DNA from 4 places in the Arthrobacter sp. TJ-240 genome. Region 1 is predicted to be linked to each of the others. Evidence: riboswitches for the same ligand, from Rfam matches in the RefSeq annotation. Region 1 holds a riboswitch; each other region holds the start of a gene.
What was found. A riboswitch is a leader RNA that binds a small molecule or an ion and turns the genes downstream of it on or off. The one in region 1 is predicted to bind S-adenosylmethionine.
Positions count from the first base shown of each region.

Region 2: it holds a riboswitch for S-adenosylmethionine, as region 1 does, so the genes downstream of both, AC4D2C_RS03845 (methylenetetrahydrofolate reductase) here and AC4D2C_RS17365 (bifunctional o-acetylhomoserine/o-acetylserine sulfhydrylase) in region 1, are expected to answer to the same signal.
Region 3: it holds a riboswitch for S-adenosylmethionine, as region 1 does, so the genes downstream of both, sfnG (dimethylsulfone monooxygenase SfnG) here and AC4D2C_RS17365 (bifunctional o-acetylhomoserine/o-acetylserine sulfhydrylase) in region 1, are expected to answer to the same signal.
Region 4: it holds a riboswitch for S-adenosylmethionine, as region 1 does, so the genes downstream of both, AC4D2C_RS05895 (ABC transporter substrate-binding protein) here and AC4D2C_RS17365 (bifunctional o-acetylhomoserine/o-acetylserine sulfhydrylase) in region 1, are expected to answer to the same signal.

Region 1 covers NZ_JBZCNG010000008.1:145,091-152,459, forward strand. The annotation lists gene AC4D2C_RS17335 (DMT family transporter) at 1-247, opposite strand, end outside; gene AC4D2C_RS17340 (RNA-binding S4 domain-containing protein) at 288-518, shown strand; gene AC4D2C_RS17345 (alpha/beta hydrolase) at 561-1,241, opposite strand; gene AC4D2C_RS17350 (SGNH/GDSL hydrolase family protein) at 1,413-2,231, shown strand; gene AC4D2C_RS17355 (hypothetical protein) at 2,258-2,500, opposite strand; gene metX (homoserine O-acetyltransferase MetX) at 2,584-3,720, opposite strand; gene AC4D2C_RS17365 (bifunctional o-acetylhomoserine/o-acetylserine sulfhydrylase) at 3,775-5,091, opposite strand; SAM riboswitch class IV at 5,174-5,290, opposite strand; gene AC4D2C_RS17370 (VOC family protein) at 5,439-6,080, shown strand; gene AC4D2C_RS17375 (DUF1540 domain-containing protein) at 6,175-6,462, opposite strand; gene AC4D2C_RS17380 (CPBP family intramembrane glutamic endopeptidase) at 6,602-7,369, opposite strand, start outside.
Region 2 covers NZ_JBZCNG010000001.1:783,238-790,606, reverse strand. The annotation lists gene AC4D2C_RS03860 (cystathionine gamma-synthase) at 24-1,229, opposite strand; gene AC4D2C_RS03855 (O-acetylhomoserine aminocarboxypropyltransferase/cysteine synthase family protein) at 1,231-2,583, opposite strand; gene metE (5-methyltetrahydropteroyltriglutamate--homocysteine S-methyltransferase) at 2,731-5,106, opposite strand; gene AC4D2C_RS03845 (methylenetetrahydrofolate reductase) at 5,160-6,071, opposite strand; SAM riboswitch class I at 6,174-6,280, opposite strand; gene AC4D2C_RS03840 (PIN domain-containing protein) at 6,388-6,831, opposite strand; SAM riboswitch class IV at 7,037-7,165, opposite strand; gene AC4D2C_RS03835 (universal stress protein) at 7,324-7,369, opposite strand, start outside.
Region 3 covers NZ_JBZCNG010000001.1:223,823-231,191, forward strand. The annotation lists gene AC4D2C_RS01035 (glycoside hydrolase family 6 protein) at 1-1,057, opposite strand, end outside; SAM riboswitch class I at 1,164-1,267, shown strand; gene sfnG (dimethylsulfone monooxygenase SfnG) at 1,273-2,439, shown strand; gene AC4D2C_RS01045 (O-acetylhomoserine aminocarboxypropyltransferase/cysteine synthase family protein) at 2,439-3,818, shown strand; gene AC4D2C_RS01050 (CoA-binding protein) at 3,815-4,315, shown strand; gene AC4D2C_RS01055 (hypothetical protein) at 4,443-5,843, opposite strand; gene AC4D2C_RS01060 (RNA polymerase sigma factor) at 5,840-6,394, opposite strand; gene mmsB (multiple monosaccharide ABC transporter permease) at 6,609-7,369, opposite strand, start outside.
Region 4 covers NZ_JBZCNG010000002.1:261,428-268,796, reverse strand. The annotation lists gene AC4D2C_RS05910 (dipeptide ABC transporter ATP-binding protein) at 1-1,714, opposite strand, end outside; gene AC4D2C_RS05905 (ABC transporter permease) at 1,711-2,622, opposite strand; gene AC4D2C_RS05900 (ABC transporter permease) at 2,619-3,551, opposite strand; gene AC4D2C_RS05895 (ABC transporter substrate-binding protein) at 3,552-5,213, opposite strand; SAM riboswitch class IV at 5,361-5,488, opposite strand; gene AC4D2C_RS05890 (VOC family protein) at 5,591-6,019, opposite strand; gene AC4D2C_RS05885 (hypothetical protein) at 6,101-6,304, opposite strand; gene AC4D2C_RS05880 (CYTH and CHAD domain-containing protein) at 6,529-7,369, shown strand, end outside.

The sequences.
Region 1 (7,369 bases):
GCGGGAAGCGGCGTTCGCGGACCGAGGGGATGATCTGGCGGGCGCCCGCCCGCGCGCTCGGCACCGCGATCGTCAGGGCGATCATCACGATCAGGCCCGTGCCGAAGCTGATCAGCGCGGCCGCGATGCCGTCGTCGAGGACCGTCCCGAGTGCGCCGTTGATCCTGCCCTGGACGGGGATGGCGAGCCCTGCGGCGAGGGCGAGGGGGAAACCGACAGCGGGGGGAAGGGCATGCGCATCAGACACCCGTCCACCCTAGTGGGGCGGCGTCCGGCAGAATGGATGCATGACCGACGACGCATCCACCGCAGAGCTTCCCATCCGTGATGACATGATCCGGCTCGGGCAGCTGCTGAAGCTCGCGTCGCTCGCGGAGGACGGCGTCGAGGCGAAGGCGCTGATCGACAACGGCCTGGTGCACGTCAACGGGGAGATCGAGGAGCGCCGCGGACGGCAGCTGCACCCCGGCGACACTGTCGGCGTCAACGGCGTCACGGTACGTATCACGCGTGGCTGACGCCCCGTCGGCCGCGCGTCGTGCCGGTCCGAGTCGTGCCGGTCAGCGTCGTCCGAGGACCGTCATGCTCAGGAACTCACGGACGTGCATGAGCTCCTGCGGGTTGATGCTGTGGAACATGTTCGGGTAGAGGATCTTGGTCAGCGTGGTGTGCCTCACCAGCCAGGCGTGCGTGAACTCGATCATCTCGGGCGTGATGACGGGATCCTCCTGGTCCCTCCCCCAGAAGAACGGCGTCCGCGCGGCCGCGGCCTCCTCGTCGCGGAAGAAGGCGCGGTCCTCGGCGGGAACGGCGAAGCCCGAGAGCCCGACGACGCACGCGAAGTCCGCGGGCCGGTGCCGCAGCAGCGACGTCGCGACACCCATGCCCTGGGAGAAGCCGAGGATGCTGACACTGGAGTGGTTGCCGCGCACGGTGTCCAGCCACTGGGAGACGGCGCCGACGCTCTCCACCACACGGTCCACCGAGTAGTCGTCCTCGCGCGCCAGCGGGAACCAGGAGAAGCCGGGGCCCGCCGGCCGCGGTGCCCGCACCGATGCCACGGTGAACTCGTCCGGCAGGTGGTCGGTGAGGCCCATCAGGTCCTTCTCGTCGGCCATGTACCCGTGGAACAGCACGAGCAGGGGTGTGCCCTCCCGCTCGGGCTCGGGCTTCGACCAGAGGACCACCGGATCCCAGGAGCCGACGGGGGGTGCAGCCGTGCCGCGGGCGGTGTCAGTCATGATTTCCATTCTGGCACGGCCCGCTCCGGCGTCCGGCGACGGGAGCGGCCCGGCCGGCGCGGGCCGGATTCGTTGGCGCGCCGCAGCGTCAGTTGCAACAATGGCCCGGTGACCCCACCCAGCGCAGAGACTCCCCTGCCGGAGGCGAGCGACCCGATCCCGAACGGGCCGATGATCGATCCGGTCCTCCACTCGGAGCCGCACCCCTGGCACCGCTACGTCGCCCTCGGTGACTCCTTCACGGAGGGCATCGGCGACCCGAACCCCGAGAGCATCGGCGGCAATCGCGGCTGGGCCGACCGGGTCGCGGAGGAGCTGGCCCGCGGGCAGGACGATTTCGCCTACGCGAACCTCGCGGTCCGCGGACGCCTGCTGCAGCAGATCATCGACCAGCAGGTGGAGCCCGCCCTGGCCCTGCACCCCGACCTGGTGACCATCTCGGCGGGCGGGAACGACCTGATCAGGCCCGGCGGCGACCCTGACGTGCTGGCGGAGAAGCTCGACGCCGTCGTCGCGGACCTCGCCTCCAGGGGTGCCACCGTGGTGCTCTTCACGGGGCCGGACGTCCGTGAGACGGTGCTCGGCAGCATCCGCTCGAAGACCGCCATCTACAACGAGAATCTGCGCACGATCGCGTCCCGCCATGAGGCGGTCATCGCCGACATGTGGGCGCTGCGGCAGCTCACGAACCCGCAGATGTGGTCCTCCGACCGCCTGCACTTCTCGCCGCTCGGCCACCACACCATTGCCGCGATGGTGCTGGATACCCTCGCGGTCCGGCACACGCTCGAACCGCTGCACCCCAAGGACCTCCCCGCCCGGACCTGGCGTGCGGCCCGGGCGGAGGACCTCGTCTGGGCCCGCGAGTACTTCGTGCCGTGGGTGCTCCGGCGGCTGCGCCACCAGTCGTCGGGCGACGGCGTGCTCGCCAAGCGTCCCGAGCCCGAACCGATCTTCGGGCCGGGCATGCCGCCGGGCGCCGCCGAATAACTCGGCGGACGAGCGCCGTCGCGTGCTCAGGCGTCGAGCGAGACCTCGCCGTTCGCCACCGCGTCGGCGCAGGCGCTGAGGTCGGGCCCGGGCTTGAAGTCCACGAACTGCGGCTGCAGTTTCTGGAAGAGGAACTCGTAGACCTCGTCGCGGGACTTCCCTCCCATGGTCTCCACGGCCTCGCGGACCGCACCCTGCAGGGCACGGTCCGAGTCCAGCAGGATCTTGTCGCGTGCTTCCTGGTTCCAGCCGATGGTGCTCAGTTCCATGAACAGCTCCTCGCGTCGATGGGTCCGCGGCGGACGCCCCGGACATGCCCGCCACTCATTCGTAAGCAGGCTTAGCTCCCAGCCTAGGTGGCTGCCGGAGGAAACCCAACCGATAGATGCGCGTCCGGGTAGAAGGCGGCACGGAGCTGGTCGTCTATCTGGTGGATCTGCGTGAGGAAGGCGTCGTGGCCTACGGCCGAGGAGATCATGTGGACGGGCACCTCCCCGGGCAGTCCGGCGGCCAGGCGCCGTGACTGCTCGGGGAAGTACAGCCGGTCGGTGTCCACGGCGGCGATGAAGAACTCGGCCGTCGCCCCACCCAGGGCGCCGTCGAGGCTCCCGCGCGCGCGGGCCGCGTCGTGGCTCATGAGCGCCTCGGTCAGGACGACGTAGCTGTTGGCGTCGAAGCGCTCCACCAGCTTTTCCGCCTTGTGGTCGAGGTAGCTCTCCACCTGGTAGCGGCCCCGGCCGGCGGGCAGGACGGCACCGAAGGGCTGCTCGCCGTCCTGCACCGCGCGGCCGAAGCGCGCTTCCAGCTCCTGCTCGGATCGGTAGGTGATGTGCGCGATGCGCCGGGCGAGGCCGAGGCCCGCCTCCGGATGCGGGCCGTCGTAGTAGTCCCCGCCACGGTACGCCGGGTCGAGGCGGATGGCCTGCAGCTGTGCCTGGGCGAACGCTATCTGTTCGGCCGAGCTGGCGGCTGTGCAGGCGACAACGGCGCACCGCTCCACGCGCTGCGGATACATCAGTGCCCACTCGAGGGCGCGCGCCCCGCCCATGGACCCGCCGATCACGGAGTGCCAGCGGTCGACGCCGAGCCGGTCCGCGAGCAGGGCCTCCGCCCGCACGGCGTCGCGGATGGTGACGAACGGGAACCGCGATCCCCAGGGTGTGCCGTCGGGTGCGAGGCTTGCCGGGCCCGTCGACCCGTAGCAGCCTCCCAGCATGTTGACGGACACCACGAAGTAGCGGTCGGTGTCCACCGTGCGGCCAGGCCCCACGAGGGCGTCCCACCAGCCCTCCTCCTCCGAGGCGCCGCGCGCCACGTGGGAGCTGCCCGTCAGGGCGTGCTGCACGAGCACGGCGTTGGAGCCGTCCGGGTCGAGCCGCCCCCAGGTCTCGTAGGCGAGCTGGACATCGGGCAGCTCGCCCCCGGTCTCCAGGGCCAGCGGCCCGATCGGCAGGACGCGCAGGAGTCCGTCTCCCGGTGCGCCGCCGATCCCGGGGTGCGACGGCGCAGCAGGGTAGGCAGCAGGGTGGGTGGTCACGAAGGGTTAGGCTCCTTTGGCGGCGCGGAAGCCCGCGTCGAGGTCGGCGAGGATGTCGTCGATGTTCTCCAGGCCCACGGCGAGCCGCACCAGGCCCGGACGCACGCCGGCCGCGAGCTGCGCCTCCGCCCCGAGCTGGCTGTGCGTGGTCGACGCCGGGTGGATGACGAGCGAGCGGACGTCACCCACATTCGCGACGTGGGAGTGCAGCTCGAGGCCGTCCACGAAGCGCTTGCCCGCCTCCAGCCCGCCGGCGATGTCGAAGCTGACGATCGCCCCCGTGCCGTTGCGCCCGTACTTCTTCCCGCGCTCGTACCAGGGACTGGAGCTGAGCCCCGCGTAGGCGACGCCCTCGACGTCGTCGTGCCCCTCGAGCCACTCGGCGACCGCCTGCGCATTCTGCACGTGGCGCTCCAGGCGCAGGCTGAGGGTCTCCAGCCCCTGGGCGATGAGGAAGGCGTTGAAGGGCGAGACGGCGGACCCGAGGTCGCGCAGCAGCTGCACCCGCGCCTTCAGGATGTACGCGAGGTTGGCGCCGAGCGCGCCGCCCACCCCGAGATCGCGTGCGTAGACGAGCCCGTTATAGCTCTCGTCCGGCGTGTTGAAGCCCGGGAACCTCTCCGGGTACTGCGCGAAGTCGAAGTTCCCCGAGTCCACGATCACGCCGGCGATCGCGGTACCGTGCCCGCCCAGGTACTTCGTGGCGGAGTGCACCACGATGTCGGCGCCCCACTCGATCGGCCGGATCAGGTACGGCGTGGACAGCGTGTTGTCCACGATCAGGGGCAGCCCGTGCTCGTGGGCGACGGCGCTGATGCCCTCCAGGTCGAGGACGTCCTGCCGCGGATTGGAGACCACCTCGCCGAAGAACAGCTTGGTGTTCGGGCGGATGGCGGCCCGCCATTGCCCGAGGTCGTCCGGGTCCTCCACGAAGGTGGTCTCGATGCCGAACTTCTTCAGGGTGTGCTTGAAGAGGTTGTAGGTGCCGCCGTAGAGGCTGGGACTGGCCACGATGTGGTCCCCGGCCTCGGCGACGTTGAGCACGGCGAAGGTCTCCGCGGCTTGCCCGGAGGCGAGCAGCAGCGCGCCGACCCCGCCCTCGAGGCTCGCGATCCTGGTCTCGACGGCCTCCTGGGTGGGATTCCCGATACGCGTGTAGATCGGGGCGAGCTCCGCCAGCGCGAACCTGTTCGCGGCGCTCTCCGCGCTCGGGAAGACGAACGACGTCGTCTGGTAGATGGGCAGCGCACGCGCCCCCGTGGCTGGATCCGGCACCTGGCCGGCGTGGATCTGGCGTGTCTCAAAGGACCAATCGTTGGACATGGTGCTCCCTGTCGAAGGGGCTCCTCCTCGTCCGCTGCTCCTGCCGACGGGTCACCACCGAAGGAAGCATCGACTCCGCAGGAGCCCGCGCTTGCGCGACGCCGGTCTGGCGCCGCACCTGGTCCTCACCCGGGGCACCCCACCGCGGTTGGAGGGTTGCCGGCCAGCAAGCCGGGGCTTCGTGCTGGCACTCATGACCTGCATCCATGGAAACCCATCTGGGCGGATCCGGCAACACGTGTGACATTGCGTGAAGGAGGGCGCACCGTGCGCCCGGTGCAGGGGCAGGATCAGGAGTAAGGGCAGCCTAAGTCGAGACGCACATCACTTAGTGCCACACTGTCGGCATGCGCCTGGACCACGTCTCTTACGCCTGTGAACCCGATGGACTTGCCGCGACTGCCGATCGCATCTCGGCCCGGCTCGGCATGGAGCCGGTGAAGGGCGGGGTGCATCCCCGCTTCGGCACCCGGAACATGATCTTCCCGCTGGCCAACGGTCAGTACCTCGAGGTCGTCGAGGTCCTCAACCACCCCGCGTCGGACAAGGCGCCGTTCGGACAGGCCGTCCGCGCCCGGTCCGAGGCCGGCGGCGGCTGGATGGGCTGGTGCGTGGCCGTGGACGACCTGGGCCCCTTCGAGGAGCGCCTCGGCCGCAGCGCGGTCCCCGGCAACCGCAAGTTCCCCGACGGCCAGGAGCTCACTTGGCAGCAGATCGGCATCAAGGGGCTCATCGCTGATCCCCAGGTCCCCTACCTGCTGCGGTGGGACGACGGGACCGAGCCCCTGCATCCCTCGAAGGCCCGACCTGCCTCGGTGAAACTGGACTGCCTGACCATCGCCGGGTCCTCCGAGCGCGTCACGGAATGGCTCGGCACGGACGTCGAGGCGACGCTCGACGGCGTGCAGGTCCAGTGGATCGCGCCCAGGGGCACGCCGGGCATCATGTCCGTGACATTCGAGACCGCCGACGGCCGCATCGAGATCTGACGCATCGTATTACCAGGAAGTCGTATCACCAGGAAGGGACCGGACGATCCGTCCGGTCCCTTCCTCGTCCGCCCGTTCGCGCTGTGCGCGTGGATCAGGCGTGCGTGTAGGTGAGGCAGTCCGCGGCCTCGGCGCCCGGACCCACCTTCACCGCGGCGGCGGTGCACAGCAGGTCGTGGTTGAACGAGCACTCCGAACGCTGGCAGGCCCCGACATGCGCGAGCATCTTCGGGAGGCCTCCGCTGATCGACGTGTCGATGAAGGTGGCGCAGGACGCGTGCTCCTCGCTCCCGGACACCGTGATGGCGACGGCTGTACAGCCGTCGTGGTTGAACGAGCAGTTGTGGACACTGCACTCGGAGACACTCGTGACGACGCTCATCGTTCCTCCTGGTTCACCCCGTAGCGGCCCGGCTGGAACCGTGCGCTCCTGACTGGATGAATTCACGGTAACACCGCAATTGTCGGATAATTTAGTCATGATTTACGTCCGCAAATAAGGAAAGCAAGGCTTGGCTTATTCAGCCGCCGATACCGATGGCGGGCCCGAGGAGCGCGAACCCGACGAACCCCGCGGTGTCGATGAGGGCGTGGGCGATCACGAGCGGCATGACCCTCCGGGTGCGCGTGTAGAACCAGGCGAACAGCAGTCCCATCAGGACGTTCCCGATGAACGGCCCGAACCCCTGGTACAGGTGATAGCTGCCGCGCACCAGCGCGCTCGTGAGGATGATGGCGGGCGTGGACCAGCCGAGCTCCCGCAGGCGGATGAACAGGTAGCCCACCACGATGACCTCCTCCAGCACCGCGTGCCGCACCGCGGACAGGACGAGCACAGGGACGGTCCACCAGTAGGAATCGAGGGCGGCGGGCACCAGGGCCGTGGTGATGCCGAGGGCGCGGCCGGCGGCGTACACGCCGAGGGTGCCGACGCCGATGATCACCGCGAGGCCCACCCCGAAGCCGACCGTGCGCAGCGGTTTCTCGAACGTGAACCCGAGGCGCCGGAACGCCGACACCCCGTGCCCGCCCAGCAGGAACAGCACGAGTGCCACGGGCACCAGCGCGAAGAGGATGTCCAGGAGCTGGTAGGCGAGGTCGAAGTACTGCCGGTCGTTGAGCACCGGGTTCAGGGTGGTGGTCTGCGCCGCGAGCGGCCCCCGTGTGAACTTCTCCGCCAGGTTCACCACGGCGTACACACCCGACTGCCCGAGCGAGAGCCCGAAGACGATCAGCAGCTCCGCCGTGATGCGCCGCCTGCGCGCCGCGGCATCGAGGTGGGGGTGGTC
Region 2 (7,369 bases), on a different contig from region 1:
CTGATAGCCCCCGGGAGTGTGGATCAGCTGCGGAGGCCTGCGAAGCTCCTGGGGGCTTCGCGCGTGCTCGTCAGCGCGGCAGCCAGGTCCTCCTGAAGGTCCGTGAGGTCCTCCACCCCGACGGACAGCCGGACCAGATCGGTGGGGACCGCGAGTGTGGTCCCCCGCACGGAGGCGTGCGTCATCTCCGAGCAGTAGCAGATCAGCGATTCCACCCCGCCGAGGCTGACCGAGAGCGCGAAGAGACGGGTGGATTCGGCGAACCGGCGCGCGGCGGTCTCGCCGGCGCTGAAGCGCACCGAGACGATGCCACCGAAACCCGACATCTGCTCTGCCGCCAGGGCGTGGCCGGGGTGCTCGGGCAGTCCGGGGTACAGTACCTCGGCGATCCCGGGCTGGTCCCGGAGCCATTCGGCCAGCGCCTGGGCATTGGAGTTGTGCCGTTCCATCCGGAGTCCGAGGGTCTTCAGGCCGCGGGCCGCCAGGAAGCAGTCCTGCGGTCCGGCGACTGCACCGCCGGCGAACTGCTGATACCCGATGGTTTCGGCCAGGGGCCTGCCACGGAACGAGCGGTCCGTGACCACGACCGCCCCGCCCAGCACATCCGAGTGCCCGCCGATGTACTTGGTCGTCGAATGCACCACCACGTCCGCGCCGAGGTCCAGCGGCCGTTGCAGGTAGGGCGAGGCGAAGGTGTTGTCGACGACCAGCAGGGCTCCGGCAGCATGTGCCAGTTTCGCCCAACCCGCGAGGTCGGCGATGCCCAGCAGCGGGTTCGACGGTGTCTCCACCCACAGCAGTGCGGTGGAACCGGGCGTGATGGCGGCAGCGACCGCGGCCAGGTCGGTGATGTCCACGGCCGTGTTCGCCACCCCCCAAGGCCCCAGGAGCCCGTTGATCAGCCGGTGGGTGCCACCGTAACCATCACCGCCGAGCACGATGTGGTCACCCGGGCGCAGCAGTGCCCGCAGCAGTGCGTCCTCGGCCGCCAGGCCGGAGGCGAAGGCGAACCCCGCCACTCCGTGCTCCAGGGCGGCGAGTTGGGCCTCGAATCCGTTGCGGGTCGGGTTGGAGCCTCGGCTGTATTCGTGCCCGGCCCGCAGCACGTTGATGCCGTCCTGCACGAAGGTGGAGGTCTGGTAGATCGGTGGGATCACCGCACCTGTGAGAGGGTCCGGCTCCTGACCGGCATGGACAGCTGTCGTGTTGAATCCTGAGTACTGTGCCATGTCAGGCTCCCGTTCCTGCGTGGACGACGGCGGAAGGGGTCGTGGTGGCCGGATCAGCAGTCCTGACCAGTGGGGCCAAGGCCAAATCCAGATCAGCGACGAGGTCATCCGCGTCCTCGAGCCCGACGGAGAGCCTGATGGTGGTTCCTGTGATACCTGCTGCAGCCCGCTGCTCGGGGCTGAGCCGGCAGTGCGTCATCGCCGCAGGGTGCGCGACCAAAGACCGGGTATCCCCCACATTCGCCACCAGCTTGAACAACCGGAGCCGGTCGATGAACGGTCCGACCTGCTCCGGGTCCGCGGCCAGGTCGAAGGAGAACACGCTGCCGGCCCTCCGCGGGAAGTCCCGGCGTGCCAGATCGGCCTGCGGGTGGCCCGGAACGCAGGGGTGGTGCACCGCGGCGACGCCCGGATGGCCGGCCAGGAACCCGATGACCTCCTGGGTGTTCTGCCCGTGCCGTGCCACCCGGATGTCCAGGGTTTCCAGGCCCTGCAGGATCTGGGCGGCACTTGTCGGGGCGAGCGACGGACCGAGGTCGTGCAGGTACTTGCTGCGCGCCAGGGCCAGGTACGCGCCGTGGCCGTGGCGTTCCCACAGGATCTCTCCGCCGTAGCGTCGCTTGGGCCTGGTGAGCTGCGGCCACTTGTCCGGATAGGCGGAGAAGTCGAAGCGTCCGCCGTCCACCACGACGCCGGCGAGGGTGGTCCCGTGCCCGCCGAGGAACTTCGTGGCCGAATACACGACGACGTCGGCCCCGTGATCCAGCGGCCGGTACAGCGCCGGCGTCGCCAGGGTGTTGTCCACCACCAACGGGACCCCGGCGCCGTGGGCTACCGCGGCGATGGCCGGCAGATCCTGCAGCGTGGCCAGCGGATTGCCGATGGACTCGGTGAGGAACGCCCGGGTCGAAGGGCGCACCGCGGACTGCCACGCGCCGACGTCGGCGGGGTCGACGAAGCTCACCTCGATCCCGAAGTCCTCGAAGGTATCCGTGAGCAGGTCCACGGTGCCCCCGTACAGCTTCGAGGAGGCGACGATGTGCTGGCCGCCGCGGACCAGCGACAGGAGGGCCACGGCCACGGCCGCCTGGCCGGTGGCCGTGGCCAGCGCGCCCACGCCGCCGTCGAGTGCAGCGATGCGCTGCTCGAGCACAGCAACGGTCGGATTGCCGGTCCGGGTGTAGGTGAAGCCCGGTTCCTTCAGCGCGAACATGCGCCGGGCCGACGCGTAGTCGGCGAATTCGTACGCCGCGGTCTGGTAGACAGGCACAGCCACAGGCCGATAGGGCGCCTGCGGTTCATAGCCTGCATGGATCTGGGTGGTGGCCGTACAGCCAGCGTCGCCGGTGCTCAAGGGGCTCCTTCGTCAGCAGTGGTTCCGTGGTCGGAGTGGTCCGGGTGGTCCGGGTGGTCCGGGGGTCCGGAAGGTCGGGCAGGCCCACGTCGGTGGGCCTGCCCGGAAGGGGCGCGGCACCCGGGAGAGCCGGGTGCCGCGCGGCGGTCATGAGCCGGTCAGGGCCTGCTCCGCCCGCTGGGCGGCGGTGCGCCCACGCGCCGCCTTCGCTGCGGTGACCAGGTTCCGCAGTGAGAGGACGGTCTCGTCGTAGCCGCGGGTCTTCAGGCCGCAGTCCGGGTTGATCCACAACTGCTGCGCAGGCAGGGCGGCCAGCGCCGTCTCGATGAGTCCGGAGATCTCCTGTTCCGAGGGCACGCGTGGCGAGTGGATGTCGTAGACCCCCGGGCCAATGCCGCGGGAGTAGCCGAATCCGGCCAGATCCGCGACCACCTCGAGGCGGGAGCGTGCCGCCTCGATGCTCGTGACGTCGGCGTCGAGCCCGTCGATCGCGGAGATGACCTCGCCGAACTCGGAATAGCACAGGTGCGTGTGGATCTGCGTGTGGTCGGCGGCACCGGACGTCGCCAGCCGGAACGCCCGGACGGACCAGTCCAGGTACGCCTGCTGGTCCGCCGAACGCAGCGGCAGCAGTTCACGCAGGGCCGGCTCGTCCACCTGCACGATCGAGATGCCTGCCGCCTCCAGGTCGGCGATCTCGTCCCGCAGGGCCAGCGCCACCTGGTTGGCTGTCTCGCCCAGCGGCTGGTCGTCGCGGACGAAGGACCAGGCAAGGATGGTGACCGGGCCGGTGAGCATGCCCTTGAGCGGGTGTTGTGTCAGCGACTGGGCGAAGGTGATCCACGGGACTGTGAACGCCTCCGGGCGCGTGACGTCGCCCCACAGGATGGACGGCCGGGTGCAGCGCGAGCCGTAGGACTGCACCCAACCCTGCTCCGTGGCCGCGAAGCCGTCGAAGTTCTCCGCGAAGTACTGGACCATGTCGTTGCGCTCCGGCTCGCCGTGCACCAGCACGTCCAGTCCGAGGTCCTCCTGCAACCGCACCACGCGGGTGATCTCCTGCCGCAGGAACTGCTCGTACTCCGCCGGGGAGATGTTGCCGTTGCGGGCCGCGGCGCGGGCGGCGCGCACCTCGTCGGTCTGCGGGAAGGAACCGATGGTGGTGGTCGGCAGCAGGGGCAGCCCCAGCCTCTCCTGCTGCAGGTCGGCCCGGTGTGCGGCGGAGCCGCGGGTGAACGCCTCCTCGGTCAGTGCGGCAGTGCGCGTGCGCACGCGGTCCACGACGACGCCGTCGAACAGCGCGCGTTCGCGCAGCACCGCCTCCGACGCCTGGAGGTCGTCGGCCACCGCCGCCCGGCCCTCGGCGAGTCCGCGTGCCAGGACCACCACCTCGACGATCTTCTGGTCGGCGAAGGCGAGCCACGCCGGCAGGTGTTCCGGCAGGGCGGTCTCGGCCACCACGTCGTGCGGCACGTGCAGCAGCGAGGTGGACGTCGCCGTGCTGACCGCGTGCGCGGTCTCCGACTGCAGTTCCTCCAGGGTGGCCAGGGAGGAGCGCAGGTCGTTCCCCCAGACGTTCCGTCCGTCCACGACGCCGGCCACGAGGCGCGTGTCGACCAGCGCCTGCAGCGCCCCGACCGAGGGCCGCGCTCCCCGGACCAGGTCCGCGTGCACCGCGTCGACGCCCGCCGCGGCGAGCACGGCCAGCGCCTGGCCCGGCTCCGCCGGATCACCGGCGGTACCGTAACCCGTGGTCACCAGGAGAGCCGGGCGGTCCGTGGTACCCGCCAGCTGCCGGTACACCCGCTCCACCAGCCCGCCGGGTGCCGCCAGCTCGCCGCCGCGGTCGCCCACGAGGCCCGGCTCGTCCAGCTGTACCCACGCGGCTCCCGCCTCCGCCAGGGCCGCGAGGATTCCCCCGTAGGCCGCCACGGCGTCGTCGATCCGGGACAGGGGGTCGAACCCGGCGGGTGCCCCCTCCTCGGCCTTGGCGAGCAGCAGGTAGGTCACAGGGCCCACCAGCACCGGGCGCAATACGGCGCCGCGGTTCTTCTGCCGTCGGATGATGGACGTCAGGCGGTGCGCCACCGCGGTGAACGGGGTTCCCGGGCCGATCTCGGGCACGAGGTAGTGGTAGTTCGTGTCGAACCACTTGGTCAGCTCCAGCGGCGCGCGGTCGCCGTCGCCCCGGGCCAGCGTGAAGTAGGCGGCTGTGTCCACGGACCCGTCCTCACCGGCCAGGTCCGCGAACCGGGACGGCAGCGCGCCCAGGGCCGCCGTGGCGTCGAGGACCTGATCGTAGAGGGCGAAATCCGCAGGGATGGAGGAATCGGCCTCCTTCAGGCCCAGCTCGGCGAGCCGTGCAACCGAGCGGTCCTGCAACTGCTCGGCCGCACGGTGCAGCCCTGCCTCGTCCAGGCGGCCGGCCCAGTAGGCCTCCAGTGCCTTCTTCAGCTCCCGGTCCGGCCCGATGCGCGGGTAGCCCAGGATCGTGGCGGCGGGGAAGGTGTCGGCGGTACTCATGTGGTGCTCCTTCGAAGGTGGTGTCGGTTCTGGATCTGGTGGGTCCGGGCCGTTCAGCCCGGAACGGCGCCGGCGAGGCGAGCCGCCGGGAGGTCGAGCTGTTCGACGACGTCGAGGGACGCTCGGAAGTCGTTGAAGGTGTAGAGATGGAGGCCAGGCGCTCCTGCCTCGAAGGCCGCCCGGGCCAGCGCCGCCGCTGCCCGCACGCCGATCCGCCGGCATTCGGCATCACTCGAGGCCGTTTCCAGGCGGTGCAGCAGCTCGGCGTCGGGACGTACGCCGGTCATGATGGCCAGCCGCTCGAGCCGCCGGACACTGACGGTGGGCATCACGCCGGGAATGATCGGGATGGTGACGCCGGCCGTGCGGGCTGCGAGGACCAGGCGCACGTAGTCGGCGGGGTCGAAGTACACCTGCGTGATGGCGAAGTCGGCGCCGGAGCGTTGCTTCGAGATCAATACCTCGACATCGTGCAGGAATGACGGCGACTCGGGGTGCGTGGTCGGATAGGCCGCCACCCCCACCGCGAGACGGCCACCGGCGAGTGAAGCACCGTGCCTGGTCTCGACCTCCCGGATCAGTGCCACCAGGTCCCGGGCGAAGGGCAGCTCGCCGCAGAACACCCCCGGCTCCGTCGGCAGGTCCCCGCGCAGGGCCAGTATGCCCCTGACTCCCAGCCCGACGAACTGCCGCACCAGCAGGTCCAGGCTCTCCCGTGTCTCCCCCACGCAGCAGAGATGGGCTACCGGGCGGAGCCGGGTGCTGGTGATCAGGTGGTCGATGAGCTCGACCGATGCCCGTCGTCGTGCCGGTGTGCCGCTGTAGGTCACCGAGACGTAGTCGGGACGGGTGGCTCCGAGTTCGTCGATCGTCCGCAGGACGGTGTCGCCGGCCTCCGGGGTGGCCGGCGGGTACAGCTCGTAGGAGAGCGACGGCGGTACCGCTCCGTGTCCTGAAAATACCATTCGAGCTCCTCGGTAGGGCCGAGGGAGCGCACCAGCAGGATGCCGCGAACCAGTGGTACCGGGCGCGGGCACGCCGAGTCCTCACGTGGGTTCACTGATGTGTCTCCATCGGTTCTGGCATTAGCACCGTTTCCGCTGTCCCCGAGGGGACAGCCAAATGGTTGCTGCGGCGTCAACAAGCCAGATCTCTCGGCCGCTCTTGATGGTTGGTGGGATCACTCTAAGCAGCGCGCCGCGCCGGGCGGCAAACCTGGCGCAACATGGCGCTGCGTGACGTCATGCGACACAGCCTCTGTCACAAAGGTCCGTCGCGACGTCATGGAACGACGCCGTGGGGTTCCGGGGACCGCTCTGCCGCTGTCCAGGGATTGATGGCCGGAACCGCCAGCCTCCGGTACGGTTCGATGTTCCCCGATACGACAGCGAGGCCCTTGTGGAGGGCTGTCGCCGCGATCAGGGAATCGGCGAGGGCCACGTCGGCAAGACCGGCGAGCGGCCCCCACGCCACGGCGACGTCGACGTCGACGGACAGGATGTTGGTGCCGAACCGTTCCGTGAATTCGTGCAGCCAGGCTTCGAGGTCCGGGAAGTGCTCGTTCCGGCGGCCCAGCGAGTGCAGCTCGCCGATGGTCAGCGCGGAGACGAAGATGCGGAAGTGACGGCGCCGATGGAGGAACCCGGTGACGGCGGGATGGGGGCTCGGACCACGCAACTCCGCGATGACGTCGGTGTCCAGAAGGAGGCCGCTCGGCGATGCCATGCCTCAGTTACCCGTCGGCCGTCGGCCCGCTCTCCTGGCGGACTCCCCTTCTGATCGCGGCGTCAGGAGGAAGGCGACGAACGCCTCGCGCGGAGCCGTGAGCACTTCGTAGTCCTGGATGCTCAACGCGATCATCGGGATCTGTGCGGGGAACGCTTTGGCTGGGGGTGGTGTCATGGGCGGACGGCGCAGGGCCGCGTCCTTTCGCGAGCTCTTGCCCGCACCAGATACCCACCGAAGGGGCGAATGCGGGCCGCTTCGTCATCCGAACCACCCTATGAGCGCGGGGTTGGTATGCGGCCTAGTCGGAGCTTGACGGCCGCAGTTCTTGAAGCTGTTGGAAGTATAGACATAACACGCCTGAAAATCCTCAGCCCAGAGCCAGGGCGGTATCGGACGCCAGCCCGACTGGTGCGAACCGGGACCACCCTGCCGCGCTTCGGTTTACAGGGTGGCCCCGGAACACTGGTGTGGCAGTGAGGCCACAGATCTTCAGCTCGTGGTGCTGAACTCGTCGCCGGCTTTGACGGCCAGGACG
Region 3 (7,369 bases), on a different contig from region 1:
CCGTGTCCGTGGTGGGCGTATGGCCCAGTCCGCGAGCCGGAGGATTGCACCAGACCTGCGGATCCGGGTAGGTCGCCGTCGGCACCCACGGCCCGCGGCCGTTGCGGCTGGTATCGACCACGAAGTGCGCCAGGTCCTCCGACGTCGGCGCGTTGCGGGCACCCGCCACGTTCTGGGCGTACCAGGCATCCGTCAGGCCCCACGTCGAGAAGCCGGAGGGTGAGGCCGGGTAGAACTGGCTGGCGCAGGAGCCGTAGGCGCCCGGGTCGATCTCGGTGGCGTAGTAGATGCACTGGGACACCCAGGAGCCGTACTTCAGCTGCCGCTCGGTGAGCTCGTAGTTGGAGACGTTGAGGAAGAACCCGTCCGCCTTCTGCACGCCGGCCTTCATGAGGCGGCTGGCGATCTCCCCCGTGCCGAGCCAGGCGCTGTGCGTGCCGTCGAGATAGACCTTCGTGTTCGGCAGCGCCTTGAGCCGGTCCACCGCGTAGTCGAGCATCTCGAAGCGTTCCGCGGCCGCGGTCGCGGCGTCGGCCTCCGCCGGCTGGCACCACTCGAGGTTGCCGTCGAGCCCGCGGTACCAGGGGATGATCCCGAGCCCGTCCGGCTCGAGCACCACCATCGCGGCCCGATCCTCGATACCTGCCGCGAGGGCGTCGATCCAGGTTTTGTAGCCGGCGACGTCGGTCGCCCCGCCGGCCGAGTACTGCGCGCAGTCGCGGAACGGCAGGTTGTAGGCGGCGAGCACGGGCATCTGCTTCTTGCCGGCGGCGCGATGCGTGGTGGCGCGGACCTCCCGCGTCACCGTGGTGGGGTCGCCGTCCGTGACCCACACGGCCTGCGGCGTGGAGACCATCGCACTGAGGCTGTCCGCCGTCCGGCGGTCACCCGAGGACCGCAGCCCGGCGATCTGGCGCTGTGCCTCGTGGTCGGTCTTCGGGACGTAGAACTCGGTGGCGGAGGACTCCGCTCCTGATCCTCCCGCGGGCCCGTGGGCCGACGCCGGCAGCGCGGCGAAGGCGGTGGACGCGAGGACCCCTGCGAGTGCAAGGGTCATGGCGCACGTTCTGGAGATGTTGAGCATCGTTGCTCCTCATGTCGAGGGCGAGCTCTTCGGGGGACACATTGTTTGGTTCCGCGAGTGCACGGTGTCACACTCGTTCTGACCATCCCGAGCGGCTGAGAGATCTGGCTCACTGACGCCGCAGCAACCCTGGCCTCCGCGATCCGTGGCGACAGTAGGGTGCTACTGCCAGACCGATGGAGGACATGATGAGCGTCGCCGACCTTTCCACCCCGCTGAAATTCGCCTACTGGGTGCCGAACGTCAGCGGCGGCCTCGTGGTCTCGACCATCGAGCAGCGCACCGGCTGGGACTTCGAGTACAACCGGAAGCTCGCCCGGATCGCGGAGGACGCCGGTTTCGAGTACGCCCTGTCGCAGACCCGTTACGCCGCGTCCTACGGCGCGGACAAGCAGCACGAGGCGACGTCGTTCTCCCTCGCGCTCCTCGCCGCGACCGAGAAGCTGAAGGTCATCGCCGCGGTGCACCCCGGCATGTGGCACCCGGGCGTGCTCGCGAAGTTCATCATCACCGCGGACCACATCTCGAACGGCCGTGCCGCCGTCAACATCGTCTCCGGCTGGCTCAAGGACGAGTTCGTGAACTTCGGCCTCGACTGGCTCGAGCACGACGAACGGTACGTCCGCACGGAGGAGTTCATCCGCGTGCTGCGCGGTCTGTGGACCGAGGAGGGGTACAGCCAGTCGGGGAAGTACTACGACATCACCGACTTCACGCTCAGCCCTGCGCCCGTCGACGTGCCCGGGCGTCCGCACCCCGAGATCTTCTTCGGAGGCAATTCGACGGCGGCGCAGGCCACCGCGGGCCGGGTGGCGGACTGGTACTTCTCGAACGGCAAGGACCTCGAGGGATTCAGGGAGAACATCGCAGGCGTGCGGGCCTCCGCTGCCCAGGCGGGCCGGCACCCCCGGTACGGGCTCAACGGGTTCGTCATCGCCCGAGACTCCGAGAAGGAGGCCCGGGACACGCTGCGCGAGATCGTCGCGAAGGCGCACCGCCCCGCCGTCGAGGGCTTCCGCGACGCCGTCCAGGAGGCCGGAGCGGCCACGAAGGACGGCAGGGGCATGTGGGCCGACTCCTCGTTCGAGGATCTCGTCCAGTACAACGACGGCTTCAGGACCCGGCTCATCGGCACGCCCGAGCAGATCGCCGAGCGCATCGTCGAGTACAAGAAGATCGGCGTGAATCTCCTCCTGACCTGCTACCTGCACTTCCAGGAGGAAGTCGCTGCCTTCGGCACGGACATCCTGCCGATCGTGCGGCAGCTCGAGGCGGACGCCGCGCGCTCCGCCGGAGTCGATTTCGATCCGGACGCCACCCTCGCAACCCACGAATCCACCAAGGCAGGTATCTGATGGCAGAACGTTCCTTCGGTTTCCGCACGCGTGCCCTGCACGCCGGCGGTACCCCCGACGCCACGCACGGCGCGCGCGCCGTGCCGATCTACCAGACGACGTCGTTCGTGTTCAAGGACACCAACGACGCCGCCAACCTCTTCGCGCTGCAGAAGTACGGCAACATCTACTCGCGCATCGGCAATCCCACCGTCGCGGCCTTCGAGGAGCGCATCGCGTCCCTCGAGGGCGGTATCGGCGCGGTGGCGACGGCGTCGGGCATGAGCGCGGAGTTCATCACCTTCGCGGCGCTGTGCCAGGCGGGCGACCACATCGTCGCCGCGTCGCAGCTGTACGGCGGGACGGTCACGCAGCTCGACGTCACCCTGAGGCGCTTCGGTATCGAGACCACCTTCGTGCCCGGCACCGATCCGGCCGACTACGCCGCCGCCATCCGCGAGAACACCAAGGCCGTGTACGCCGAGGTCATCGCGAACCCCTCAGGCGAGATCGCGGACCTCGCCGGGCTGGCCAAGGTCGCGCACGACGCCGGGATCCCGTTCATCGTCGACTCGACGCTGAGCACGCCCTACCTCGTGCGGCCCATCGAGCACGGCGCCGACATCGTCATCCATTCCGCCACCAAGTTCATCGGCGGGCACGGCACCACCCTCGGCGGCGTGATGGTGGAGAGCGGACGGTTCGACTGGGGCAACGGCAAGTTCCCCATGATGACCGAGCCGGTGCCCTCCTACGGCAACATCCAGTGGTGGGCGAACTTCGGCGAGTACGGGTTCCTGACCAAGCTCCGCACCGAGCAGCTGCGCGACATCGGGCCGTCGCTCTCGCCGTCGTCGGCCTTCCAGCTCCTGCAGGGGGTGGAGACCCTGGCCCAGCGCCTCGACGAGCACCTCGAGAACGCGCAGGCCGTGGCGGAATGGCTGCAGGCCGATCCCCGCGTGGAATACGTGAACTACGCGGGACTCCCCACGCACATCCACCACGAGCGCGCGAAGACCTACCTGCCCCAGGGACCCGGGTCGGTGTTCAGCTTCGGCGTCAAGGGCGGACGCAAGGCCGGCCAGAAGTTCATCGAGTCGCTGCAGATCGCCTCGCACCTGGCGAACGTGGGCGACGCGCGCACGCTCGTGATCCACCCCGGCTCGACGACGCACCAGCAGCTCTCGGCCGAGCAGCTCGCCGCGGCCGGCGTCCCCGAGGACCTGGTGCGCATCTCGGTGGGCCTCGAGGACCTCGACGACATCCTGTGGGACCTCGACCAGGCGCTCGACGTCGCGGCGAACGCCCCGGACGCATCGTTCGAGGACCTCCCGCAGGAGGCAGCCGGACAGGACGACGACGACGAATCCGCAACGCGGGCAGTGGGAGTGGGAGCATGAGCGGGACAGCAGCACCGCGTACCTGGGAGGGGCCCTCGGCTCCGGAACGCCTGGCCCTGCTGAGGAACGCGCGGTCGGTGGCGATCGTCGGAGCATCGGACAAGCCCTCGCGGGCCTCCTACTTCGTGGCGACCTACCTGCAGTCCTCCTCGCCCTACCGGCTGTACTTCGTGAACCCCGTGGCGAAGGAGATCCTGGGTCAGCCGGCCTACGCGTCCCTGAAGGACCTGCCCGAGGTGCCCGACGTCGTGGACGTGTTCCGCAAGCACGACGATCTGCCTTCCGTGCTGGCGGAGACGCTCGACGTCGGCGCGAGGACGCTGTGGCTGCAGCTCGGCTCGTGGCACGAGGAGGTCGCGCGGGACGCGGAGGCCGCGGGCCTGGACGTGGTGATGGACCGCTGCATCAAGATCGAGCACGCGCGCTTCCACGGGGGGCTCAACCTCGCCGGGTTCAACACCGGCGTGATCTCCTCGAAGCGGCAGATCACCTCATAGGGCGCCGCCTGCCCTTCCCTCCCGGCTCTCGGTTCCGATCAGTGGGAATGGTGACACATTCCCACTGATCGGGGTCAGGCCTCGGAGACGGCGACCCTGGATCGGGGCGGGAGACCCTGAGCCGGCGTCATTCCGCGTGGTGGTCCGTCGACTCCGCAGGCACGACGACGTCGGGACCGGAGACGACGTCGGCACCGGAGCTGTCCTGGGCTTCAGCTTCCAACGGCTCGACGGGTTCCACCGGCAGGGCGTCTTCCGGCAGGGCGTCTTCCGGCAGAGCGACTTCCGGCAGGGTGTGGGCGGGCAGAGCGTCGGCTGGTTCGGCCGGTTCGGCCGGTTCGGCCGGTTCGGCCGGTTCGGCCGGAAGCCCCGGCGCCGGGTCCGCCGGATCGAAGAGCGCATCGGCAGGGAACAGCGCGAGCCATTCGGCGTCCAGGGCGATCGGTGCGTCGAGGAGGAACGCGGCGTCGGCAGGACCGGCCGGTGCGCGGAGCCACGACCTGCGGTGGTGGACAGGAGCCGGCGTGTCACCTCTGATCGTCTCCGGACCGGTGCCGGTGCTCTCCTTCGGCACGCTTCTGTCCCGGCCCTGGCCGGGCGTGACCTGACTCCGCGTGACCTGGCCGGGCGTGACCTGACTCCGCGTGACCTGTCCGGGCTTGACCTGGCCCGGCTTGACCTGTCCGGGCTTGACCTGTCCGGGCTTGACCTGGCCCGGCGTGGCCGGACCGGGCTTGGCCTGACCCGGCGTGACCGGACCGGGCTTCTCCTGGACGGGCCGGGGCGGGGTCGTGCGCTGCCCGGGCATGCCCTGGCCCGACCGACCCTGACCGGCCCTCGCCTGATCGGGTCGGCCGGTCGCGCCGGGCGCCGTTCCCGTCGCGGGTGGCGTCACCGGGACCGCGCGCGGCTGCGGCCCATCCGGCGCTGGGGCCGCGGGGTCTGCTGGGAACGCCGTGCCGGCCGGTGGCCGGGCTTGCGGTGCGACGGGCGGCGCTGTCGGGGCAGCGGCAGCGACGCCCGCATCGGGCGACGCGGGAGCGGGAGCCGGCACGGGGGGACCGCCGGCGTCCGCAGAGGCGGACGACGCCGGGGCGTGGGCGTGAGTGGGCGCCCCCGGGACACCGGTGGGAACATGGCGTCGGCCCGCGTCGGCGAGCGGTCCCGGGGCGGGCTCGGCCCGGTCGACGTCATCGCGGACGGTGAAGCGGGTGATGGAGACGACGGCGTCGTCGAACCCGTCGCGGAAATGGAGCGTCCCCGCCGCGACCCCGGACATGCCCGCACCCATGGACACCGCGAGGGCACCACCGATGAACGTGATGCGGCGCTTGTTCCGGCGGCTCTGCGGCGCCCTGCCGCCGTCGGCCATGAGCTGCGCGAGCTCGGCGGAGGCGTCCGGTGCGGACCGCTCGTTCAGCGCCGCGATGCTCCGGACGGCGTGGACGAGCGCCGGGTCCTCGGCGATGCCCGCCTCCTCGAGGATGCGCGGCACGGAGTCCGGCGACGGCGTTTCGCGTCCAGTCATTGTGCGTCCGATTCGTTGGGGTGTACGAGTTCCTTCAGCTTGAGCAGTCCCCGCCGCTGCAGCTGCTTGACCGATCCTGCCGACCTGCCGAGGATCTCCGCGACCTGCTCGATCGGCAGTTCGGCCACGATGCGCAGCAGGAGCACGTCGCGCTGCTCCGCATTGAGCTGTGCCAGCATGCCCGTGGCCTCTCCGGCATCGAGGTTCCCCAGCGCCACCATCTCCGCAGACTCGACGGTGCGCGTGTCGCCGTCGGCCTCGTAGCCCACGAGAACCGGTGCCCGCACCTTCCTCCGCACCTCGTCCACGTGCCGGGCGTGCGCCACCGAGAAGGTGAAGGTGCGCAGCCCCCGCAGCCCGCCGGAGACGGAGTCGAGTTTCGAGAAGACCGTGAGGAAGACCTCCTGCGTGAGTGCCTCCGGGTCCTCAGTTCCCCGGCCCGCGAAATAGCCGAGCACGCTCGGACTCAGTTCCTGGTAGATCAGTGAGAGTGCCGCAGGTTCTCCGGCCCGTGCGCGGTCGAGCGCATCATCAGGCAGCGGTGGGACCACGGTGTCTTTTCCTTGCTCGAGCGGGGCGGCGTGACCATCGTAACCGTTGGCCTCGACCGTCCTGCCGCGGGCCGCACCTGTGCCGCGACACGAAAAGGCCGCACCGAGGCCCGTTGGGGGATAAGCCTCGGTGCGGCGCTTACATCTGGGTAATCGACCGGAGGGACGCAAAAGTTACGCCGCCGCCGGAATTTCTTCCGGCGTCCTCCCGGCCCTACTTCAGGGCGCTCGAGGCGCGGCGCTTGTTGAAGACGTCGAAGCCGACGGCCAATAGGAGCACCATGCCCTTGATGAACTGCTGGACGTCGATGCCGACGCCGAGCAGCGACATCCCGTTGTTGAGCACGCCCATGATCAGGCCGCCCGTGATGGCCCCGATCACGGTGCCCACGCCGCCGGTGACGGCCGCTCCGCCGATGAATGCCGCGGCGATGGCGTCGAGCTCGAAGAGGTTTCCCGCCCCTGGGCCGGCCGAGTTGAGGCGACCGGTGAAGATGAGCCCCGCCAGGGCTGCGAGCACACCCATGTTGACGAAGAGCATGAAGTCGATGCGCTTGGTGTTGACCCCCGAGAGCTGTGCAGCCTGCAGGTTCCCACCGCGGGCGTACACGTGGCGGCCGAACACGCTGTTGCTCATGACCAGGCTGTAGGCGACGATCAGGACACCGAGGACGACGAGCACGATCGGCGTACCGCTGCGCGAGCCGGCCAGCAGGTAGGTCAGGCCCAGGATGATGGCGGCGATGAAGGCGAGCTTGGTGAAGAACCAGGCCGCGGGCTCGTCCTCGAGCTTGAGGCGGGCGCGGGTGGCGCGCCCACGGAGCTGGCTGGCGATGAGGAGGACGACGGCGAGGACGCCGAGGGCCACCGTGGTCCAGTCGAGGAGGTTCGTCTCCGGCGGGAAGAGCCCGGGGAAGAGGAAGCCGCCGCCGAGCTGGCGGTACTCCTCCGGGAACCCGGTGATGCGCTGGTTCT
Region 4 (7,369 bases), on a different contig from region 1:
CGGGGATGGCGTTGATGAGCTGGCGTGTGTACTCGTGCCCGGGGTGGTCGAAGACGTCGGCGACGGTCCCGTGCTCGAGGACCACCCCGTCCTTCAGGACCAGCACCTCGCGGCTGACGTGCTGGATGACGCCGAGGTCGTGGGAGATGAAGAGGTAGCTGAGCCCGAAGCGCTCCTGCAGGTCCGTCAGGAGGTCGAGGATGCGGGCCTGCACCGTGATATCGAGGGCCGAGACGGGTTCGTCGCAGATGATGACCTCCGGCTCGGCGGCGAGCGCGCGGGCGATGGCGACGCGCTGCCGCTGCCCGCCCGAGAGTTCCAGGGGGCGGCTGCGGGCCCGGTCGGCAGGCAGGCCGACGAGGTCGAGCAGGTCGAGGACGCGTGCCGCCCGCGCGGTCCGCGGAGTGCCGGCGGCAGCGACGGCCTGCCCGATGACTTGCCGCGCGGTCTTCCGCGGGTCGAACGACTGCAGCGGGTCCTGGTAGATCATCTGCACCGAGCGGCGGGCCGCGAGGTCGCGAACGGCGGTGTGCTCAGCCCAGGTGCGGCCCCGGACATGGACGGTGCCCGTGTCCGGGGCCTCGACGCCCAGCGCGATGCGCGCCACGGTGCTCTTGCCGCTGCCGGATTCGCCGACGATCCCGAGGGTCGTCCCGTTCGCCAGGGTGAAGGACATGCCGTCGACCGCCGTGCGACGGCTGCCGTCGGGACCGGCGAAGGTCTTGGTGAGCGCCTCGACCGCCAGGGCGGCCGGTGGGCTCGGCGCCTCGCGGGAAAGCCCGCGGGAAGGCCCGCGGGAAGGCCCGCGGGACGGGTCGCGGGACGGGTCGGGCGCTGCGATGTCGGGCTCCGCGCGGTCCCGTACGGTCGGCCGCCGTCCGCGCGACGACCGGGAGGGGATGGCCGCCAGGAGTCCCTGGGTGTAGGGGTGCCGGGGGTCCTGCAGGACGGCCCCGACGGTGCCCTCCTCCACGATCTCGCCGTCGCGCATCACCGCGACGCGGTCGGCGAGGCCCGCGACGACGGCGAGGTCGTGGCTGACCACGAGCATCGCCGTGCTGCCTCCCTTCAGGCCGCCGAGCAGGCGGAGGACCTGTGCCGCGATGGTCGCATCGAGCGCCGTCGTCGGCTCGTCGGCGATGAGGAAACCCGGGTCCGCGGCGATCGCCGATGCGATCAGGGCGCGCTGGCGGAGCCCGCCCGAGAGCTGGTGCGGGTACTGTCCGGCCCGCACCTCAGGATCGGGCACGCCCACGGAGGCGAGGAGCTCGACGACGCGCGCCCGCCGGGCGGCCCGGTCGAGGTCGCTGTGTAGGCGGAGGACCTCACCCACCTCGTCGCCGACCGTGCGCAGCGAGTCGAGGGAGGAGAGTGCGTCCTGCAGGATGAAGCCGGCCTCCCGGCCGCGGACGCGGGCCCACTGCCGTTCGCCCCACGCTGCGGCGTCCTGGCCGTTGAAGCGCTGGGCGCGGGACCGGACGTGGGCGCCGGCACCGGTGAGACCCACGAGGGTCCTCGCGGTGACGGACTTGCCGGACCCGGACTCACCCACGAGCGCGAGGCACTCACCCGGGCGGACGGACAGGCTGAGGTCGTGGATGACCTCCCGGCGGTGGGCGCCGCGGCCGAACCCGACGGAGAGCCCCTCGAGTTCGACGACGGGCGCCTGCGGCACGAGTGCGGCGGTGGCTGCGGCCAGGGTGGTGGAGCTCATGTGAGCCTTCCTTCGGCGCGGCGACGGAGCTCGCGCCCGATCACGGTGATGGACAGGACGGTGGCGACGAGGAACGCAGCGGGGAACGTGATCATCCAGGGCGCGTTCGAGATGAAGTTACGGCCGGCCGAGAGCATCGCGCCCCATTCGGGGGCGGGCGGAGGGGTGCCGAGCCCGAGGAAGCTCAGCGACGCCCCGGCCCCGATCGCCGAACCGATACCGATCGTGCCGAGCACGAGGACGGGCTTGATGACGTTCGGTACCGTGTGCGTCAGGAGGATCCGCCAGGCCGGCAGGCCCAGGGTGCGGGCGGCCTCGACGAAGCCCGACCGACGGACGAGGTGCGTCTGCGCCCGGGTGATCCGGGCGTAGTAGGCGATGCTGCCGGCACCGATCGCGAGGATCGCGTTCTCCGTGCCGCCGCCGATGATGCCGATGACCACGAGTGCGAGCAGGATCTCCGGGATGGCGAGGGTGACGTCGAGGAAGCGCATCACCGAGGCCTCCACGAGCCGCCCGTTGAGACCGGCGAGGAGGCCGATGGCGGTCCCGCCGACCACGCCGATCGCCGTCGCGCCGAACCCGATGTACAACGAGGTGGCGGCGCCGTGCACGATCCGCGTGTAGTTGTCGGCGCCGGAGTCATCCGTGCCGAACCAGGCGGCGGCGCCTGGCGCCTCGAAGCTCCTGGCGGGGTTCACGGCGTACGGGTCGGCGGGAGCGAGCAGGCCCGGGGTCAGGACCGCCGCCGCCAGCCAGAGGAGGAAAACGGAAGCCAGCAGGATCCCGGGGCGGACGCGCCACCGGCGTCGCCGTGGTCTGTGGGTCCCGACCCGTGCTGATTCAAGTACGGGGAGTGCGGCCGGCGGGGCGACGGCGGGCGGGACGGTGCGTGAGGCGATGCTCATGCGGTCACCACTTTCGGGTCGATGAGCGTGTAGAGGAGGTCGATCACGAGGTTCACCACGACGTAGACCGCGGCCGACAGCAGCACGATCCCGAGGATGACCGGCAGGTCCTTGTTGTAGACCGAGGCCAGGGTCAGCGACCCGATGCCCTGCCTGCTGAAGAGTGTCTCGACGACCACGGACCCGCCGAGCAGCGCGGCCACGACGAAACCTGACATGGTCATGACCGGGATGGCCGCGTGCCGGAGCGCGTGCCGGATCCGGACCGGGAGGTCACGCATGCCGCGGGAGCGGGCCGTCAGGATGAACGGCTGTTCCAGGACGTCCTCGAGTTCGTTCCGCAGCACCTGGGAGAGGGTCCCGAACACCGCGAGGGCGAGGGTGAGGGCCGGGAGGACCAGCGCGGCCGGTCCCTGGTTCCCGCCGATGGGGAACCAGCGCAGCGTGAACGAGAAGACGATCAGCAGCGCGAACCCGATGATGAACGTCGGCGTCGCGGCGAAGACCACCTCGATGCCGGAGACGATCGACCGGATCCAGGAGGCGCGCTGCGCGGACAGGATCGCCACGACGAATGTCAGGGGCACCGCGACGGCGACGGCGGCCGCCGCGAGTGCCGCCGTCGCGCCGATCTGTTGCCCGATGGCCACCGAGACGGGCAGGCGCAGCCTGTAGGACTGCCCGAGGTCGCCCTGCACCAGGTTGCCGAGGTAGCTGCCGTACTGCACGAGGAGGGGCTGGTCGAGGAGGTAATCGGCGCGGACCTGCGCCAGCGTCTCCTCCGTGGGCCGCGCGTCGGGCCCGCCCAGGATCAGCAGCGCGGTGTCGCCCGGGATCAGGTAGACGGCGAGGAACGTCAGCGTCGCGGCTCCCCAGAGGACGCCGATCCCGACTGCGAGTCGCGTGAGGACGCGGCGGAGCACGGTCACCTACTCGGCTTTCCAGGCGTAGGTGAGGACGGGCACCGGGTGGGAGGTGTCCACCGCGACGTCGTGCAGGGTGTTCGCGTACGCGAACTGGCTCGGGTTCTCGTAGAGCGGCACGCCGGGCACGATCTCGAGCAGCCGGTGCTGCGCCTTCGAGTACGCTTCTTCGGCCACGGGCCCGTCGTCGGCCTCGCGGGCCGTGGAGAGGAGGGCATCGAGCTGGGGGTCGTCGACGTAGGACGAGTTCTGGCCGATCCGCTCACCCGTGATCTCGGAGGAGTGGTAGCGGATGAACAGGACGTCGGTGGTGTTGGTGTGCCAGACGCCGGCCAGGGCATCGTAGTCGCCGGCGTAACGGAGTTCCGTCAGTTGTGCCTGGGGGAGCTGGATGATCCGCAGGTCGAAGCCGACCTTGCGGGCCTCTCCCTGCAGCTGCACGAGCAGTGGGCTCGGCGTGGAACTCTCCACCGTGGGGACCTCGACCGTCAGCCTGCTCCCGTCCTTCGTGCGGAAGCCCTCGCCGTCACGCCCGGTCCACCCGGCGTCGTCGAGCAGCTGGTTCGCGCGCTCGCGGTCATACGTGAGGATCCTCTCGACAGTCGGGTCGTAGTACCGGCTCTCCCTGGACAGGAAGCCGTCGATCGGCGTGTAGGTGCCGAAGCCGAGGCTCTCCGTGACGGCCTTCGTGTCCACCGCGGCGGCGAACGCCTGCCGGACCGCGAGGTCGTCGAACGGTGCACGGTTCAGGTTGAAATTGAGGACGTACGGGTTGCCGGTCCGGGCGAGGTTCTCGTACGTGAAGTTCGGGTCGGCCTGCACGGCCGAGGCGTTCTGCGGCGCGAGGTTCTCCGTCAGGTCGTACTGGCCCGAGACGAGGGACTGGTGGCGGATGACGGGTTCGCTGACGAGGGTTACCTCAACGCCGTCGAGGTACGCGGCACCCTCACCGTCCAGCCACTCGGGCGCCCAGTCGTAGCCCTCCCGCTTCGTGTAGCTGATGCTCTGGCCGGGGCGGTAGTCGGCGACGGTGAAGGGCCCCGTGCCGATCGGCTTCTGGCACAGCGTCTCGGGCGCCTCGGTGATGGCCTTGCCGGAGTTCATGCCGAGCCAGGACTGGGCGAGGGTGTAGAGGAAGGGGGTGTAGGGGTAGGCGAGGTGGGCCTCGAAGGTGTATTCGTCGAGAACCGTGCCGTCGACGTACGGGGCGATGTACGCGGCGGCGAGGGGTGACTTCGTGGCGGGGTCCCTCATGTGCTCGAAGTTCTGCCCGAGGACCTCCGCGTTCCAGGGCGAGCCGTCGCTGAACGTGACCCCCTGCTTGAGGCGGAACGTGTACGTCCTGCCGTCCTCCGAAACATCCCAGGACTCGGCGAGGTACGGCGCGATGTCCCCGTTCTCGTCGAGGGTCACCACGTTGTCGTAGATCAGGCGGCCGAGGAACTGCTGCTGCGTGGCGGAGATGCCGTGGCCGTCGAGGCAGCCCGGCTCGGCCGAGATGGACACGTCCAGGACGCCGCCGGAGACCGGCTCGCCACCGGTGACGGCGGACGAATTCGCCGGCCCGGCGCAGCCGGCCAGGAGGACGAGGAGGCCCACCGCGGACAGGGCCGTGGCGTGCCCGGAGCGGTTTCGATTTCGGGCAGGACGAATTAAGGGTGCGTTCATGGGAAATTCCTCAAGAGGCGTTCCGGCGCAGCGCGGAGCATATTGCGTCCGGAAGGAGAATGAAAAGGAGAATGAAGGGAGAAGACGCACCGAGGGCGCCGGGATCCTGCTAGGGGAGGGCGGTACAGCTCACGATGAGTGCCTTTCGGAGTGCTCTTGCCCGCACCGGACCGGCACTGTGTGCCGAGGAGAAGGCCGCTTCGTCATCCGAACCACCCAGGAACATGGGGTTGGCGCGCGATCCAGTCGGAGCTTTACGATCGCGTCTCTTGAAGCTGGAACAACTATAGGCAGATGCCCTGGGCGTCCGACCAATAAAAAGAAATATGACACAGCGCGAATTGCCGTGGACCGGACGGAATGTCCTGCGGTGCATTTCAGTGAAGGGTGACGGTGCCGTCGTCGAGGATGCGCCACCCGGGATTATGGGCGATCTCCCACACGATGCCGTTCGGATCGCGTACGAGCCCGCGGAAGATGCCGCCGAAGGCGCTCTCCTGCGGCTCCTGGACAGGGGTGCCGCCGGCACGCATCATGGCAGCGACGGCGGCGCGGACCTCTTCCGGGCCGTCGACATTGTGGGACAGCACTATGCCCGACGGTACCGGTGTGGCGTCGAGCCCGAGGTCCTGGGCGAACTTATCGGCGAGGAACAGCCCGAGGAGCACTCCCGGAGCCACTTGGTAGAAGATCACCTCGTCGGGCACGTCGAGAGCCGGCGTCCACCCGAGCCCTTCGCTGTAGAAGGTCCGCGCAGCGTCGAGGTCCCGCGCGGCGACGGTGACGAAGTGGAGGCGTGCGTCCATGGAGAGAGCGTACGGGTCCCGACCCCGGCGGAAGCGTTCCCGATCCCGGCGGAACCGGGAACGCTTCCGCCGGGACGGGTGTCAGTGGCTCAGAGGAAGAGGGTGCGTCTCCCTGTACCGCTGGATGTGGAGGGCGAGCTTCCGCTCCGCTTCACGGCGACGCTCGCACTGGCGTTTGAGGTCGGACTCGGACAGCGCGGGTGCGCCGCGCTGGATGCGTTCCCCTGAGGGGGGAGCGGTGGCAGGCAGACTCACGGGTCGGGGCTCCGACTGTTCTGTGGTCATGGCGGTCTCCTTCGGTGGGAAGGGCGCGCGACGAATGGTCCGACGGTGGGTGGTCGACGCGCGCCTTCGTCGACCCAGGGCTCGTGTCGGTCCTCGAGTTCCGCAAGTGTGCACCGGATCGGCGCATCCCTCTAGGGTCTTTCGGCCCCACCGCGCACCGGAAGGGGGTCGTCGGCCGGCAAAGATCTGGTGACGCCCGCCCGGGCGAGGATATACAGTGCCCTATGCGCGCTGAGCCTGTTGTGGAGATCGAGCGGAAGTTCGACGTCGAGGATGACACCCCGCCTCCTGCACTCGAGGACGTCCCCGGGGTCGGAGGTGTGGATGCGCCCGTCGAATTCCACCTCGAGGCCGAGTACTTCGATACGGAGGACCTGAGGCTGGCGTCCCAGCGGATCACCCTGCGACGCCGGACCGGCGGCGAGGACGCCGGTTGGCACCTGAAGCTGCCGGCCGGTGCCGACGAGCGCCACGAACACCATGCGCCACTGGGCCGGACCTCGGTGGTGCCGAAGCCGCTCCTGAAGCTGATCCGGGTGCACACGAGGGACAGCGCGCTGGTGCCGGTCGCCCGGCTGGACACGCGGCGCGTCGTGCACCGCCTGCGCGGTCAGGACGGGGTCCTCGCCGAGTTCATGGACGACCGCGTGCAAGCAGAGGCACTCCACCCCGAGCCGTCCAGCCTGCGCTGGCGGGAATGGGAGATCGAGCTGGTCAGCGGCTCCAGGGACGTGCTGGACGCGGTGACGGAGATCATCGCCGCCGCAGGCGTCCGTCCCGCAGCTCACCGATCGAAACTGGAGCGCGCCCTCGTCACCGGCTTCCCCGCAGACGCGGCGAGGGTGACGGAGCCCTCGGCGGAGGGCCCGGCAGGCGATGTCCTCCTCGCCTACCTGCGCGAGCAGGTGGCGGCGCTCAAGCAGCAGGACCCGCAGGTCCGCATCGACGGCTCCGAAGCCATCCACAGGATGAGGGTCGCCATCCGGCGCATCAGGTCGGTCCTCGCGACCTACCGGACGCTGCTCGACGACGTCGAGGGCATAGGACGCCTGCGGGGAGAGCTCA